DNA from 3 places in the Pseudoxanthomonas sp. CCNWLW251 genome. Region 2 is predicted to be linked to each of the others. Evidence: predicted binding sites of a transcription regulator. Region 2 holds the regulator's gene; each other region holds the start of a gene.
The links. Region 2 encodes HrcA, which represses chaperone genes, less so after heat shock. Its sites were predicted from a motif close to TTNGCACTCNNNNNNNNNGAGTGCNAA; they were not measured.
Positions count from the first base shown of each region.

Region 1: a site for HrcA is predicted at 1,646-1,672, ahead of WBN46_RS12235 (co-chaperone GroES). Genes of this name have one in related genera too.
Region 3: a site for HrcA is predicted at 2,731-2,757, ahead of rpoH (RNA polymerase sigma factor RpoH). Genes of this name have one in related genera too.

Region 1 is NZ_JBBEGA010000002.1:1,088,565-1,093,715, reverse strand. Features, by position in the region: gene WBN46_RS12245 (protein-disulfide reductase DsbD) at 1-1,160, opposite strand, end outside; gene cutA (divalent-cation tolerance protein CutA) at 1,174-1,515, opposite strand; gene WBN46_RS12235 (co-chaperone GroES) at 1,720-2,013, shown strand; gene groL (chaperonin GroEL) at 2,115-3,755, shown strand; gene WBN46_RS12225 (TonB-dependent receptor) at 3,974-5,151, shown strand, end outside.
Region 2 is NZ_JBBEGA010000001.1:75,421-80,571, forward strand. Features, by position in the region: gene dnaK (molecular chaperone DnaK) at 1-652, opposite strand, end outside; gene grpE (nucleotide exchange factor GrpE) at 757-1,275, opposite strand; gene hrcA (heat-inducible transcriptional repressor HrcA) at 1,318-2,367, opposite strand; gene recN (DNA repair protein RecN) at 2,458-4,125, shown strand; gene fur (ferric iron uptake transcriptional regulator) at 4,231-4,635, opposite strand; gene bamE (outer membrane protein assembly factor BamE) at 4,738-5,130, shown strand; gene WBN46_RS00335 (RnfH family protein) at 5,146-5,151, opposite strand, start outside.
Region 3 is NZ_JBBEGA010000004.1:93,827-98,977, reverse strand. Features, by position in the region: rRNA gene WBN46_RS15340 (23S ribosomal RNA) at 1-57, shown strand, start outside; rRNA gene rrf (5S ribosomal RNA) at 184-298, shown strand; gene WBN46_RS15330 (dipeptidase) at 391-1,620, shown strand; gene WBN46_RS15325 (metal-dependent hydrolase) at 1,732-2,574, shown strand; gene rpoH (RNA polymerase sigma factor RpoH) at 2,769-3,647, shown strand; gene WBN46_RS15315 (hypothetical protein) at 3,778-5,151, shown strand, end outside.

The DNA.
Region 1 (5,151 bases), on a different contig from region 2:
GACAGGATGGGCAGCACGCAGGGCATCAGGTTGAGGATCAATCCGCCGAACAGGGCCAGCGCCAGCGCCGCGAGCAGGGATGTGGCGCCGCGCTGGTTGCGCGCCAGAACCTCTTGGGGGGGACGGGTGCGTTCCACGTCGGCTGCGGTCGTTGCGGGCGTGGCCGGCGCGCTGGCGGTCGCATCGTCCGGTATCGCCGTTGCCGGCAGCGGTGCGACGGCGGCGGGTGCGGGCACGTCGGGTGTGCTGGCCGGCGTGGCCGCGCCGGCCGGGATCGACAGCGTCACCCGTCGCGTCATCGGCGGGTAGCAGATGCCGTCGGTCTGGCAGCCCTGGAAGGTCACGCGCAGCGTGGCCGGCACGGCCTTGGGGTGCTCCCTTCGCAGCGGCACCGGCACTTCGGCCTGCTCGAAGTAGACCGTGACATCGCCGAAGTGCTCATCGCGGTGGGCCTTGCCGGCCGGCCAGCGCGGTGCCTGCAGCGACACGCCAGCGGCGCCTTCCAGCGCCATCGAGGTACGGTCGCGGTAGACGTAATAGCCGCGTGCCGGCGTGAAGCGCAACAGCAGCTCGTTGCCATTGAAGGCGATCGCTTCGAAGCCGAATGCTTGTTCGGCCGGCAGCGGCAGGGTATCCATGCCCGCCTGCGGTCTCTGCCCCAGCAGTCCACCCGTCAGCGCACCCGCACCGAGCGGTACGAACGCCTCGCCCGCAGCGGCCGGCAGCGCGACCTTCACTGTGCGTGTCTGCGGCGGGTAGCAGATGCCGGCGTCGGCGCAGCCCTGATACTTGATCTTCAAGGTAACGCTGTCGGCCTCGGGCGCAGGCTGGCCGGGCAGGGCGGCGATCAGTTCGCCACGATACGTCTCGACGTCGCCGAAGAATTCGTCGCGATACGCCTTCCCCTTGGGCAGCTGCAACGGCTGCGCCGCGAAGCCGGCGCCCGCCTCCACGCTGGTACGGTGACGATAGAGGTAGTAGCCGTCGGTGATCTTCCAGCGGATCTCGATACGGTCCCGCGCCGGTGCAGTGGCCGTCAGCACGAAGGCCTCGTCCACCGGCAGCAGGTCGTCCTGGGTGATCGCCGCGGATGCAGCGGGTGCCACCACGGCGAGCAGGGATACGGCCAGGAAGGCGAACAGCGTGCGGATCAGCGTCATCGGGTCTGGGTCTTCAACTCGAGGGGGCGCCATCGGCCCGGGTTTCAGCGGCGACCCACGCCAGGTAGGCGGGCAGGCCGGTGGCGGCTTCGACCGCCAGGATCTCCGGCAGTTCATACGGGTGCAGTTCGGCCAGCCGCGCCATCAGGGCGTCGCGCCGGTCGGCGGGAGTCTTGGCCAGCAGCTGGACCTCGCTGGCCTGTTCCACCTGGCCCTGCCAGCGGTAGGTCGACACCATGCCGGGCAGCACGCTGACGCTGACGCAGGCGGCCAGGCGCTCGTCCACCAGCGCCCGTGCCAACCGCTGGGCGGTGTCGGCGTCGGGACAGGTCGACAGGATCAGGAAGACGGGCATGGGGCATCGATTATCGCAGACCCGGTCCGGGCGCCCCCGCGACCGATATGTGCACCCAGCCCTTGAAACCGCGCCGGGCACCCCGATATCCCTCGCATCCCGGCCCTGTCGGGTTTTTGTGCCCCTGGCGTTGGCAGTCTCCCGTGGGGAGTGCTAACATCGCCGCCCCTTTCCTAGTCCAATCAATCACTTAAGAGGATTGACATGAGCAATATCAAGCCGCTGTACGACCGCCTGGTGGTCAAGCCGATCGAAGCCGAAGAAACCTCCGTCGGCGGCATCATCATCCCCGACGCCGCCAAGGAAAAGCCCACCAAGGGTGAAGTCGTCGCCGTCGGCGAAGGCAAGTTCATCGACGCCACCGGCGGCGTGCGCGCCCCGAAGGTGAAGGTGGGCGACAAGGTGATCTACGGCCAGTACTCGGGTTCGCCCTACAAGTACGAAGGCGTCGAGTACAAGATCATCAAGGAAGACGACGTCCTCGCGATCCTCGGCTGATCGCGCGTGGCGGCTCCGCGCCGCCGCCCACGTCACCGCATTCCTCCTGATGGCGGGCCTGCCCGCCTCACGAACCACACTCAATACTCCTGGAGTTGCACATGGCAGCCAAAGATATCCGTTTCGGTGAAGACGCCCGTACGCGCATGGTGCGCGGCGTGAACATCCTCGCCAATGCCGTCAAGGCCACCCTCGGCCCGAAGGGCCGCAACGTCGTGCTCGAGAAGAGCTTCGGCGCCCCCACCATCACCAAGGACGGCGTGTCCGTCGCCAAGGAAATCGAACTGGCCGACAAGTTCGAGAACATGGGCGCGCAGATGGTCAAGGAAGTCGCTTCCAAGACCTCCGACAATGCCGGTGACGGCACCACCACCGCCACCGTGCTGGCGCAGGCGTTCATCCGCGAAGGCTCCAAGGCCGTCGCCGCCGGCATGAACCCGATGGACCTGAAGCGCGGCATCGACCAGGCCGTGAAGGCTGCCGTCGAAGAGCTGAAGAAGCTCTCCAAGCCCACCGCCGACGACAAGGCCATCGCCCAGGTCGGCACCATCTCGGCCAACTCCGACAGCAACATCGGCGACATCATCGCCGAGGCCATGAAGAAGGTCGGCAAGGAAGGCGTGATCACGGTTGAAGAAGGCTCCGGCCTGGAGAACGAACTCGACGTCGTCGAGGGCATGCAGTTCGACCGCGGCTACCTGTCGCCGTACTTCATCAACAACCAGCAGTCGCAGCAGGTCGAATTCGACGACCCCTTCATCCTGATCCACGACAAGAAGGTCTCCAACGTCCGCGAACTGCTGCCGGTGCTGGAAGGCGTCGCCAAGGCCGGCAAGCCGCTGCTGATCGTGGCCGAGGAAGTGGAAGGCGAAGCCCTCGCCACGCTGGTGGTCAACACCATCCGCGGCATCGTCAAGGTCGCCGCCGTCAAGGCGCCGGGCTTCGGTGACCGCCGCAAGGCCATCCTGGAAGACATCGCCACGCTGACCAACGGCACGGTGATCTCCGAGGAAGTCGGCCTGCAGCTCGAGAAGGCCACCATCAACGACTTGGGTCGTGCGAAGAAGGTCGTGATCTCGAAGGAGAACACCACCATCATCGACGGCGCCGGCGATGCCGAGCGCATCCAGTCGCGCATCAAGCAGATCAAGGCGCAGATCGAAGAGACCTCTTCGGACTACGACCGCGAGAAGCTGCAGGAACGCGTGGCCAAGCTGGCCGGCGGCGTGGCCGTGATCAAGGTCGGTGCCTCGACCGAGATCGAAATGAAGGAAAAGAAGGCCCGCGTCGAAGACGCCCTGCACGCCACGCGTGCGGCGGTGGAAGAAGGCGTGGTCCCGGGCGGCGGCGTCGCGCTGATCCGCGCGCTGCAGACCATCGGCAACCTGAAGGGCGCCAACGAAGACCAGAACCACGGCATCCAGATCGCCCTGCGCGCGATGGAAGCCCCGCTGCGCGAGATCGTCACCAACGCCGGTGAAGAGCCGTCGGTAATCGTCAACCGCGTCAAGGACGGTTCGGGCAACTTCGGCTACAACGCCGCCAACGGCGAGTTCGGCGACATGATCGAGTTCGGCATCCTGGACCCGACCAAGGTCACGCGCTCCGCGCTGCAGAACGCCGCTTCGATCGCAGGCCTGATGATCACCACCGAAGCGATGGTGGCCGAGGCTCCGAAGAAGGACGAGCCGGCGATGCCGGCCGGCGGTGGCATGGGCGGCATGGGCGGCATGGATTTCTAAGTCCCGCTTCCCGCGTCACCGTTCCAGGAAGGGCCCCGCAGCGATGCGGGGCCTTTTTGTTTTTCCGCGATATGCGCACCGCGACACCGCAACAAGCGTTCCGGCAAAGCCGCGCGCGGGACACCTCTCTGCCGGACCGGCTCCGTAGCGTACGAACTTCGGTGCTTAACGATGTTTTCACCGAACACGACGCGAACGACAGCCATCGGAGGAGAGGGATTCAAATGAAACGACATGCATTGCGCGACGCGATCCGCGTCGCCCTGGTCGCGTGCGCGGCCACCGCGGCGACGGCCCACGCGCAGGAGGCGCCGGCGCCCACCACACTGGATCGCATCGAGGTGACCGGGTCGCGCATCCGACAGGTGGATGTGGAGACGGCCGCGCCGGTGCTGGTGATCTCGCGCGAGGAGATCCAGAAGCAGGGCTTCAATTCCGTCGCCGATATCCTGCAGAACATCACCAGCGCGGGCAGTCCGGCGGTGAGCCGCATCACGCCGCTTGCCGCGGGCGAAGCGGTGGGCGGTGCGTACATCGACCTGCGCAACCTCGGCCCCAACCGCACCCTGGTGCTGGTCAACGGGAAGCGGCTGGGCATCACCACCGGCGGCTTCCAGGACCTCTCGCAAATTCCGGCGGCGATGATCGAACGGATCGAAGTGTTGAAGGACGGCGCATCGACGCTGTACGGCTCCGATGCGATCGCCGGCGTCGTCAACCTCATCACCCGGCGCAACATGGATGGCATGCAGGCCAGCGTCTATGGCGGCCAATACTCGCAGGGCGACGGCCAGCGCACGGTACTGGACCTGATCGCCGGTTTCAGTGGCGACCGCGGTTCGGTAACAGTCGGCGCGGAGTACACGGAAGAAGATCCGGTATGGGCCACCGATCGCTGGTTCTCCGCGAGCCGCTTCCCGATGGGCGAGGGCAGGGTGCCGAGGCCGGGTGGTGAAAGCGGAACCACGCAGTACGGTCGCCTGATCGTCCCCGGGCGCGGCAACTTCACGCTCCGGCGCGAGACGCCCGGACTCGATCCGCGCGACCTGGGCAGCTACCGCGCGCTGGACGACACCGACTTCTCGCTGCCGGTCCAGCAGTCCACGCTGCTGGCGGGCATCGAACGCAAGTCGGTGTTCGTCAACCTCGATCACGCGCTCGGCGACCGCATCCGCTTCGCCGGCGACATGCTCTACACCGACCGCGCCTCGTTCTCGCGCAATGCAGGCTATCCATACTCGTCGCAGGCGTTCGATACGCCGATGTCGATCGACAGCTACTACAACCCCGTCGGCAACCAGAGCGGCGACGCGGAGCCCACCGAAGTGCATTTCACCCGTCGCGGTTGGGAAGTGCCGCGCGAGAACCGGCTTTCGCTGACCACCTATCGCTTCAG
Region 2 (5,151 bases):
GCTTCTCGCCGTCGACGTTGGCGATCTCGATGATGGAGACGTCGAACGTGCCGCCACCCAGGTCATAGACGACGATCTTGCGGTCGGCGCCGCCGTCGCCCTTGTCCAGGCCGTAGGCCAGCGCGGCCGCGGTCGGCTCGTTGATGATGCGCTTGACGTCCAGGCCGGCGATCTTGCCCGCGTCCTTGGTGGCCTGGCGCTGGCTGTCGTTGAAGTAGGCCGGCACGGTGATGACGGCTTCGGTGACGGTCTCGCCCAGGAAGGCTTCGGCCGTCTTCTTCATCTTCTCCAGGATGCGCGCGGAGATTTCCTGCGCCGACAGCTTCTTGCCGTCGGAAGTCTGTACCCACGCGTCGCCGTTCTCATGCGGGATGATGGCGTACGGGACCAGGTCTAGGTCCTTCTTCACTTCCGCGTCGGTGAACTTGCGGCCGATCAGGCGCTTCACCGCGTAGAAGGTGTTCTTCGGGTTGGTGACCGCCTGGCGCTTGGCCGACGCGCCCACCAGCACTTCGCCGTCCTTGGTGTAGGCGACGATGGAGGGCGTGGTGCGGTCGCCTTCCGAGTTTTCGATGACGCGGGCCTTGCCGCCGTCCATGATCGCCACGCACGAGTTGGTCGTGCCGAGGTCGATGCCGATGATCTTGCCCATGGTGAATGCTCCCTAGCAAATTCTGTCTGGATCCGGCCGGTGGCCGGGTGGATGGTCTCGATATAAGGGTGCGATGACGCCGTTCAAGCGCCCCGCGAAGGCGTTCAGTCGTGTTTTGCCACGACGACCAGGGCCGGGCGCAGCAGGCGGCCATTGAGTACGTAGCCCTTCTGGAACACCTGCACCACGCTGCCGGGGTCCGCGCCGGGGGCATCGGCCTGGCTGATGGCCTGGTGATGCTCGGGATTGAAGGCTTCGCCGGCAGGGTCGAGCAGGGTCAGGCCATTGTCGCCGGCCACTTTCAGCAACTGCTTGTACGTCAGCTCGAGCCCGTCGCGCAGCGGACTGGGCTCATTGCCCGCCGCTGCCAGCCCGGCGTCCAGGCTGTCGAATACCGGCAGCAGGTCGCCCAGCAGGCGTTCGTTGGCGAACTTGCGCGCCTGCTCGATATCGCGCGCCACGCGCTTGCGCTGGTTGTCCAGGTCGGCGCGCTCGAGCAGCGACGCCGCGCGCAGCTGGTCCACTTCGTTGCGGAGGGTTTCCAGTTCGGCGATCAGCGCGCCTTCGACGTCCTGCGGCTCGTTGCCGCCGCCCAGGTCGGAATCGTGTTCGTGTTGGTTCATTTCGGGTCCCATCGCGGCAAGTCCGGCCGCCCAAGCACCAACCTATGGGGCCGGCGTTTCCGGATTCAAGGCCGCACCGAGTACATCCGCCGCCGCCTGCACCACCGGAATGACCCGGTCATACGCCATCCGGGTAGGCCCGATGACGCCCAGCACGCCCAGCACCTGCCCGCCCGCCATGTAGGGGGCGGTCACCACCGAGACGCCGTCGTGCGGCGCCAGGCCGGTGTCCTCGCCGATGAAGATGCGTACGCCCGGCGCTCGGATCGTGCGCTCCAGCAACTGCAGGATCTCGCGCTTGCGGGCGAATGCCTCGAACAGGTCGCGCAGCCGTTCCAGATCGGACAGTTCCTGCACGCCCATCAGGCGGGTCTGTCCTGCCAGCACCACGTCGTCGTTGGGCGGCGTGAGGGCCTGCTCCGCCAGTTCGATGGATTCGGCCAGCAACCCCTCCATCTCGGTCTGCGCCCTGCGCAGGTCGTGCAGCAGGTTTGCGCGGATCTCGGACAGGGGCCGGCCGGCGAACTGGGTGTTCAGGTAGTTGGCGATGCGCTCGAGTTCGGACCGGTCGTAGGCCCGGCGCGTTTCGATGACGCGGTTCTGCACGTCGTTGTCGGCGAATACCAGGATGGCCATCACCCGCTGGCCATCCAGCGGCACGAAGTCGATGTAGCGGAACGCGAACTGCTCGCGCCGCGGCACGCTGACCACGCCGACGAAGTGGGTCATCGCCGACAGCAGCTCGGAGGCGTTGCCGAGCAGCGCCTGGGTCCCGGCGCCGGCCGGCAGCTCCGAACGCAGCCGGGCCACTTCGCCCTCTCCGAGCGATTTCACCTGCACCAGGCTGTCCACGAACACCCGGTAGCCCTGTGCCGTGGGGATGCGCCCGGCGGAGGTGTGCGGCGAACTGAGCAGCCCGACCTCCTCGAGTTCAGAGAGGATGTTGCGGATCGTCGCCGAACTGACTTCCAGCCCGGCGTGCCGGGCCAGCGTCTGCGACCCCACCGGCTCGCCGTCGCGGATATAGCGCGAGATCAGCGTGCGCAGCAGTTGGCGGGCGCGCGGATCCAGCGGGAGCGACGGTGAGTTCATGCCCGTTAGATAACGTCGCGCCTGCGGCTTTGCAAGCCGGGCGCTCCCCGCGTCTCAGAACCTGAGCCGGCACCGCTTACAATCCGCCGCATGCTCAGACACCTCGCCATCAAGGATTTCGCCGTCGTCCGCGCCGCCGAGCTGGAGTTCGGCGATGGCATGACCGTCATTTCAGGAGAAACCGGCGCCGGCAAATCGCTGCTGGTGGACGCGCTGGGCTTCCTGTCGGGCCTGCGGGCCGACAGCGGGGTGGTCCGGCATGGCGCGGAGCGCGCCGAGCTCTCCGCCGAGTTCCTGGCTTCGGCGGGCTCTCCGGCGCACACCTGGCTCGCGGACAACGAGCTCGACGACGATGGACAATGCCAGTTGCGCCGGGTGATCCGTGCCGACGGCGGCTCGCGCGCCTGGATCAATGGCCGCAGCGTGACGCTGTCGCAGCTTTCCGACCTCGCGGCCCGCCTGGTGGAAATCCATGGCCAGCATGAACACCAGGCCCTGCTCGCCCGCCAGAGCCAGTTGGCGCTGCTGGATGCCTTCGCCCGCAACGGCGACGAGCGCAGCGCCGTGCGCGACGCGGCGCTGCGCTGGAGCACCCTCCTGCGCGAACGCGAACAATTGTCCGGCCAGGGCGATGTCTCGGACAGGATCAATTACCTGGAGCACCAGTTGGCCGAGTTGCAGCGCGAAGACCTGTCGCCGACCGCGCTGGAGGCCCTGGTGGCCAGCCATCGCCGCCAGGCCCACGCCACCGGCCTGATCCAGGCCTGTGACGCGGCGCTGGGTCAACTGGCCGGTGACGACGCCCCCTCGTTGACACGCCATCTGCAGCAGGTGCGCGCCGACCTCGCCCGCCAGGCCGAACACGAGCCGCGCCTGCGCGACGTGGATGCGCTGCTGGACGGCGCGGCGATCCAGGTCGAGGAAGCCCTGTCGCTGCTCGGCCAGGTCCGGGACGACCTGGACGGCGAACCCCTGCAGTTCGATGCGCTGGAGCGCAAGCTCGCCCGCGTGCACGACCTCGCGCGCAAGCACCGGGTGCCGCTGGAAGGCCTGCAGGAGCAGCACGACCGGCTGGCGGCCGAGCTGGAATCACTGCGTGGTGCGGGCGAGCGCCTGCTCCAGCTCAACAGCGAGATCGACGCGGCCAAGGGACACTGGCGCGATGCCGCCGCCGCACTGACCCGCACGCGCCAGCGCGCCGCCAAAGCACTGGGCGACACCACCACCGCACTCATCGCCGAGCTGGGCATGGGCGGTGGCCGCTTCGGGATCGAACTGGAGCCTCAGGACGGCGAACGCCCGGATCCGACTGGCGCCGAACGCATCGAATTCCTGGTCTCCGCCAACGCCGGCCAGCCGCCCCGCCCGCTGCGCAAGGTCGCCTCCGGCGGCGAACTCGCGCGCATTTCGCTGGCGATCGAAGTAGCCGCGCTTGGCCTGGATGCGGTTCCCACCATGATCTTCGACGAAGTGGATACCGGCATCGGCGGCGCGGTCGCCGAGATCGTCGGCCAGAAACTGCGCGCACTCGGTGCCCAGCGACAGGTGCTGTGCGTCACCCATCTGCCCCAGGTGGCCGCGCAAGGCCACGCGCACTACCGCGTCAGCAAAGCGCCGGTGGAGGGCATGACCCAGAGCGCGGTCGAGAAGCTGGGCGCGAAGCAGCGCGAGGAAGAACTCGCCCGCATGCTGGGCGGCGTGGAGGTCAGCAAGGAAGCCCATGCCGCGGCCAAGCGGCTGCTCGCCAACGCGGTCTGATCCACCCTTATTGTTTACTTGTGGGAGCGACGCAAGTCGCGACGAGGCTTCATCGACCCCACTTCGCGACTTGCGTCGCTCCCACAGCCCGGGATTTCCGGGCTATCAGCGCTTCTTGCGCACGTACAGCACCAGCGAGTGCTCTTCCAGCTCGTAGCCATGCTTGGCGGCGATCTCGCGCTGCAGTTTTTCGATCTCGGTGCTTTCGAACTCGATGATCTTGCCGGTGTCCACGTCCACCATATGGTCGTGGTGGCCGCCGCGATCGAGTTCGTAGACGGCCTGGCCGCCCTCGAAGTTGTGCTTCAGCACCAGGCCTGCCGCCTCGAACTGGGTCAGCACGCGGTACACCGTGGCCAAGCCGATCTCGTCGCCGTGGTCCAGCAGCTGACGGTAGATGTCTTCCGCGCTCAGGTGGTGCTGGGAGTTCTTCTGCTCCAGCAACTCCAGGATGCGCATGCGCGGGTGGGTGACCTTGAGGCCGACTTTGCGAAGGTCCTGCGATTCCATGGCGTCTCCGTTCACTCTCGGTTTAGCGCCAGCTGCCTGAAGCTCGGTTGCGGCGGTGCGCGGGAGTGTATCATCGGCCCGGTTTCCTACCGTACCTGCCCCATGCGCAAATTCCTGCTGGTCGCCGTCCTCGCTTCCGCCACTGCCGGCTGCGGCATTCTCTACAAGCAGCCGATCTACCAGGGCAACCTGCTCGAGAAGACGGCCGTTGACCAGTTGCAGGTGGGCCAGAGTAAGCAGCAGGTGCAGTCGCTGCTCGGCAGCCCGTCGATCGCCGATCCGTTCCATGCCAACCGCTGGGACTACACCGCCAGCAACCGCACCAATCGCCGTGGCACGACCGAGATCAAGAATCTCACCCTCGTGTTCAACGGCGATGTGCTGGCCAGTTGGGAAGGCGAATACTTCCCCGAAGCCGACCTCCAGCTGTCGCGCGACGTGCGCAAGTTCGGCCCCAACCTGGCCAAGGAAAAGAAGAAGGGCGGCCGCCGCTGAGGCGGGGCTGACCTGCTATCT
Region 3 (5,151 bases), on a different contig from region 2:
GTAAGTGGGGTAACCCATTGAGCTAACTGATACTAATGATCCGTGTGGCTTGACCATATAACCTCAAGTGGCCTTGGACTCGACGATATCGTCAGAGAAAATCCAATGCCCGCTACGTCACAAGACCCTATGAGAGACTGGCGCCTAAATCCGTTTATTGGATGGCGACGCTCCAACCCTCTCCCTGGTGAAATTAGCGCTGTGGTCCCACCCGTTCCCATCCCGAACACGGAAGTGAAACGCAGCCGCGCCGATGGTAGTGTGGCTTAAGCCATGCAAGAGTAGGTCATCGCCAGGGGCTTTACCCCGAAACCCCCGTCCGATAGGACGGGGGTTTTTTCTTGCGTCGCTTTGGCCAACAATCGATCCTCATCTCACAGGGGACGATGCATGAAGCGGTGTCGATTGATCTTGGCGATTGCGCTGATCGTGCCCGGTGCTGATGCTGCGGCAGGAGGCACGTCGATGACGGCGCAACGCGTGCATGAAGCAGCGTTGGTGCTTGATACGCATCTGGACACGCCCGCGAATCTGCGGCGCCCCGGCTGGAGCATCGCAGACAATCACCAGCATGAAGGCGATCTCTCGCAGGTCGACCTGCCGCGCATGAAGGCTGGCGGGCTGGATGGTGGCTTCTGGGTGATCTACACGGCCCAAGGTGCGCGCGATGACACCGGCAAACGCGCCGCGCGCGACCATGGTCTCGAGCGTCTGGCCAGTATCCTGGAGATGCTCGCGGCGCATCCTGCCGAGATGGAACTCGCGCTCACCGCGGATGACGCCGAGCGGATCGCCGGTGCCGGCAAGCGCGTGTCGTTCATCAGCATGGAAAACGCCGCGCCGCTGGCGAGTGATCCAACCCTGCTGACGGCTTACCATCGCCTGGGGTTGCGCATGCTCGGCATCACCCATGTACGCAACAATGATTTCGGCGATTCTTCCACCGATCCGGCAGGTGCCGAGTGGAAGGGACTCAGTCCGGCCGGACGGGCTCTGGTGGCCGAAGCGAACCGGCTTGGCATCGTGCTGGATGCGTCGCATGCCAGCGACGCGGTGTTCGACCAGTTGCTCGCGCTGTCTTCGGCGCCGATCGTCTTGTCGCATACGAGTGCCGATGCGATCTACGACCATCCGCGCAATATCGACGACGCGAGAATCCGCCACCTCGCGGCGAAAGGCGGGGTGATCCACGTCAATGCTTACGGCGGCTACCTGGTCGACATCCCGAAGATTCCGGAACGCGAAGCGGCGATGGAAAGCCTGTCGAAGACGTTCGGCCCCGAAAACAGGCTGCCGGCGGATCGCGTGGCGGACTATCTGGCCGAGCGCCGCGCAATAGACGTGCGGTATCCCGCCAGACGGGCGACGTTCGACGAATACATGGCACACCTGCTGCACATCCTGAAGGTTGCTGGCGTGGATCATGTCGGCATCGGCGCAGACTGGGATGGCGGCGGTGGCGTCGTTGGCCTGGAAGATGTCAGTGCCCTGCCACGGATCACCGAGGCGCTGCTGGCGGCAGGCTACTCCGAAGTGGACATTCGGAAAATCTGGGGCGGCAACCTCCTGCGCGTATTGCGGCAGGCGCAGGAGGGCGCCGCGCCCCCGGCATCTCCATGATCGCAAGGGTGCACTGCCGATACTCTTCGACGACCGCTCCGCTGTGGGTGAATCGATGCGGTGGGTCAGGACGCCTTCGCCCTCGCCGGTGAGCACGGGCAGGGCCGAGACATGAGTGAATCCATCACGCCGCGACGCTTCGTTGCAGGCCTTCCTCTCGACATTCCCCGGCACTGGTTGCCGGGCAACGAAGTGGTTTCGTCGCTGCTCAACGCATACACCATCCTGGTGCCCGCGAACGAAGCCTTCTATATCCGGACGCTCAATGCGTGCATGCCGCATGTCGCCAACGACGCGCTGCGCGGGCGCTGCCAGGCGTTCATCCGGCAGGAGGCGCAACATGGAGTGGCGCACAAGCGCTACTGGGACAACCTGGATGCGCAGGGATACGCATACCGTGGCTTCGAGCGCACGGTTGATCGTGTCGTCTTCCGCACGATGGACCGCTACGCGCCGCTTTGGCTACGGGTCTCACTGGTGAGCTGCGTCGAACACATCAACGCATTCCTGGGGTATGAGTTCCTGTCGCAGTCGATCCTGGTCGAGGCGGATCCAAGTGTGCGCGACCTGATGGAATGGCACTTCGCAGAAGAGATCGAGCACCGTGCAGTCGCGTACGATCTGCTGCAGGCGATTGCGCCTCGCTACTCGGTGCGCCTGCTGGGCGCTCTGACGACAACCACGCTCTTCTACGCGTTGATGATCGGCATGGCGACGTCACTGTTGGCCCAGGATCGCTTGTTGTGGAGAAAGGCCTCCTGGCGCCAGGTGGCCCATCACCTCGGGAAGGGGTATGGGATGGCGCGCCGCACCCATCGTCACCTGCGCGATTACCTGCGTCGGGACTTCCATCCTTCGCGTTTGGAGGGTGCCGACGACCTTGCCGCCCAGGTGCTGGCGAGGCAGGCTCGGAAAGCGCCGCCCGCCGTCGTGGCGATGTCCTCTCGAACCTGAACGCCAGATCGCCGGAGCGGGTGAGGGATTTCCGAACTAGCTGGGCGTTACGTGATCCGGGATTGCCAAGTAATTGATAGGGCAGGAATATTCCTGGACTAGCCCGCCGGAGGGAGATTGTTGCAGACGTAGGACAATGGGGAACTTCCCTGGTGGTTAGCAGTCGAACCCCCCGACTGCTAACATCCCTGCCCATGAGCCAGAACACTCCTACTACCGCCCTGGTCACCAACAGCCTGCCGATTCCCAGTGCCCTGGGTTCGCTGGACGCCTACATCAGTGCCGTGCACCAGATCCAGGTGCTGTCGGTCGAGGACGAGCGAGCGCTCGCCCACCGTTATCGCGAGGATGAAGACCTCGACGCAGCGCGCGAGCTGGTGCATTCGCACCTGCGCTTCGTGGTGCATGTCGCCCGCGGTTACAACGGCTACGGCCTGCCGCTGGGGGATCTGATCCAGGAAGGCAACATCGGCCTGATGAAGGCGGTGAAGCGTTTCGATCCCGACATGGGTGTGCGCCTGGTGAGTTTCGCGGTGCACTGGATCCGTGCCGAGATGCACGAGTTCATCCTGAAAAACTGGCGCATCGTGAAGGTCGCCACGACCAAGGCGCAGCGCAAGTTGTTCTTCAACCTGCGCAAGTCCAAGACACGCCTGGGCTGGATGAATGCCGAGGAAGTCAGCGTCATCGCCAAGGACCTCAACGTGTCCGAGCGCGAGGTGCTGGAGATGGAAGCGCGCCTGTCTGGTCGTGACATCGGTTTCGACGCCTCCTCTGACGAGGACGAGGATCATGCCCCGCCCTCTCCGGCCAGCTACCTGGTCGCCCACGATGAGGATCCTTCGCAGGCCTACGAGCGTGCGGACAGCGAAGACAATCAGATGGAACTGCTGCGCGAAGGCCTGGCGAATCTGGATGAGCGTTCGCGCGACATCATCAAGCGCCGCTGGCTGGATGGCGAAAGCAAGATCACGCTACAGGAACTTGCCGACGAGTACGGCATTTCCGCCGAGCGTGTCCGCCAGGTGGAAGCCAACGCGCTGAAGAAGATGAAGGCGCTGTTCGCGGCCTGACCCGGCATCGCGTCAGCGTACTGAAGAGGCCCCGTAAGGGGCCTCTTTTCGTTTGCAAGGTTCATCGATCGGCGGAAGTGTGATCCACTACGCCGCGATCCGCCTCGGGCGGCAACTAAAGGAGCAGGGCATGGCGTGGGGCAACAAGCGGCAGTGGGTACTCGCGTTGGCATTGGCATGCGGCATGGGGGCGGGCGCGGGCGGCACGCCGGCCATGGCGGCCATGGCGGCCGAAACCGGCAACACCAAATCCTCCGGCGAAACGCGCGGCGTGAGTTTCAGCATCGATCGCGAGGAATACGACGCGCAGGCGCGCGCCGCGATGCAGATCGATCCGGTGGTGTCCGCGCAGCTTGGCGCGATTCGCAAGGTCGTGCTGGACGATGCCGCGAGCATGGACCAGCCCGGCCCGGACGTACTGGTGTTCGACGTCGAGGGCAGCCGTGGCAAGGGGCGCGTCACCGCGCGTTTCATCACCGTCAGTGCGACGGAGGAGGCGCTCGGCCCCGGCGTGCTGGTGATGTCGGACGGCACCGAGCACGTGATCGAAGGCGACGCCGACGCGTTGGCTGCGGAAGACGACCACCATGGGCACGACCACGATGAGGACGTCGGGGCGGGCGCCGATCTCTTCACCCGCCAGGCGCAGGAAGCCGCGCAGCGGTATCCGCTGATCCGCCAGCACATCGGCCAGATCACGACATTCGAGATCGACACGGAGGCTACCGGTGCCGCGCCGGGCATGAACACCTTCGTGTTCGACGTGGTGGGCGACAAGGGCCGTGGGCGATTGGAAGCGGACTTCATCACCGTCAGCGCCGAGACCGAACGCCTCGGCAAGGGCGTGCTGACGCTGGCCAATGGCCGCCGCTTGCCGTTCGAAGGCGAGCCGCGCGGTGAAGACGAGCCCGCCGATGAAGTGGGCGTCGATGGCCTGTTCGGCGACATGCAGGACAACATATTCACCCGCCAGGCGCGCGTCGCCGTGCAGCGCTACCCGCTGGTGCAGCAGCACATCGGCACGCTCGCCTCGTTCGAATTCGACCTGGCCGCCACGGGCGAGGCCGAGGGTGCCAACGAGTTCGTGTTCGCACTGGCGGGCGACAAGGGGCGCGGCCGCATCCTCGCGGAATTCATCACCGTGGACGCCGACACCGAGCGTCTCGGAAAGGGTGTGCTGACGCTCGCCGATGGCCGCGAGATTGCGTTCGAGGGCGAGGCGCCGATGGAGGGCGAACTGGCGTCGCCGCGCATCGATACGGATCGTGGCGAGGTGCCCGATACGTTCGCGCGGCAGGATGGCATCTTCGTGCTGCAGGCCAACGCGGCGATGCAGGCGCATCCGGTCGTGCAACGCCACATCGGCGACATCCGCGAGGCTGCCTTCGACCGTGACGCGTCCTGGGCAGCGGAAGGCGAGCTGTATGTCTTCGACCTGAAAGGCAGCAAGGGCGCAGGCCGCCTCGAGGCCGAATTCATCACGGTCGATGCGGACAGCGAGCGC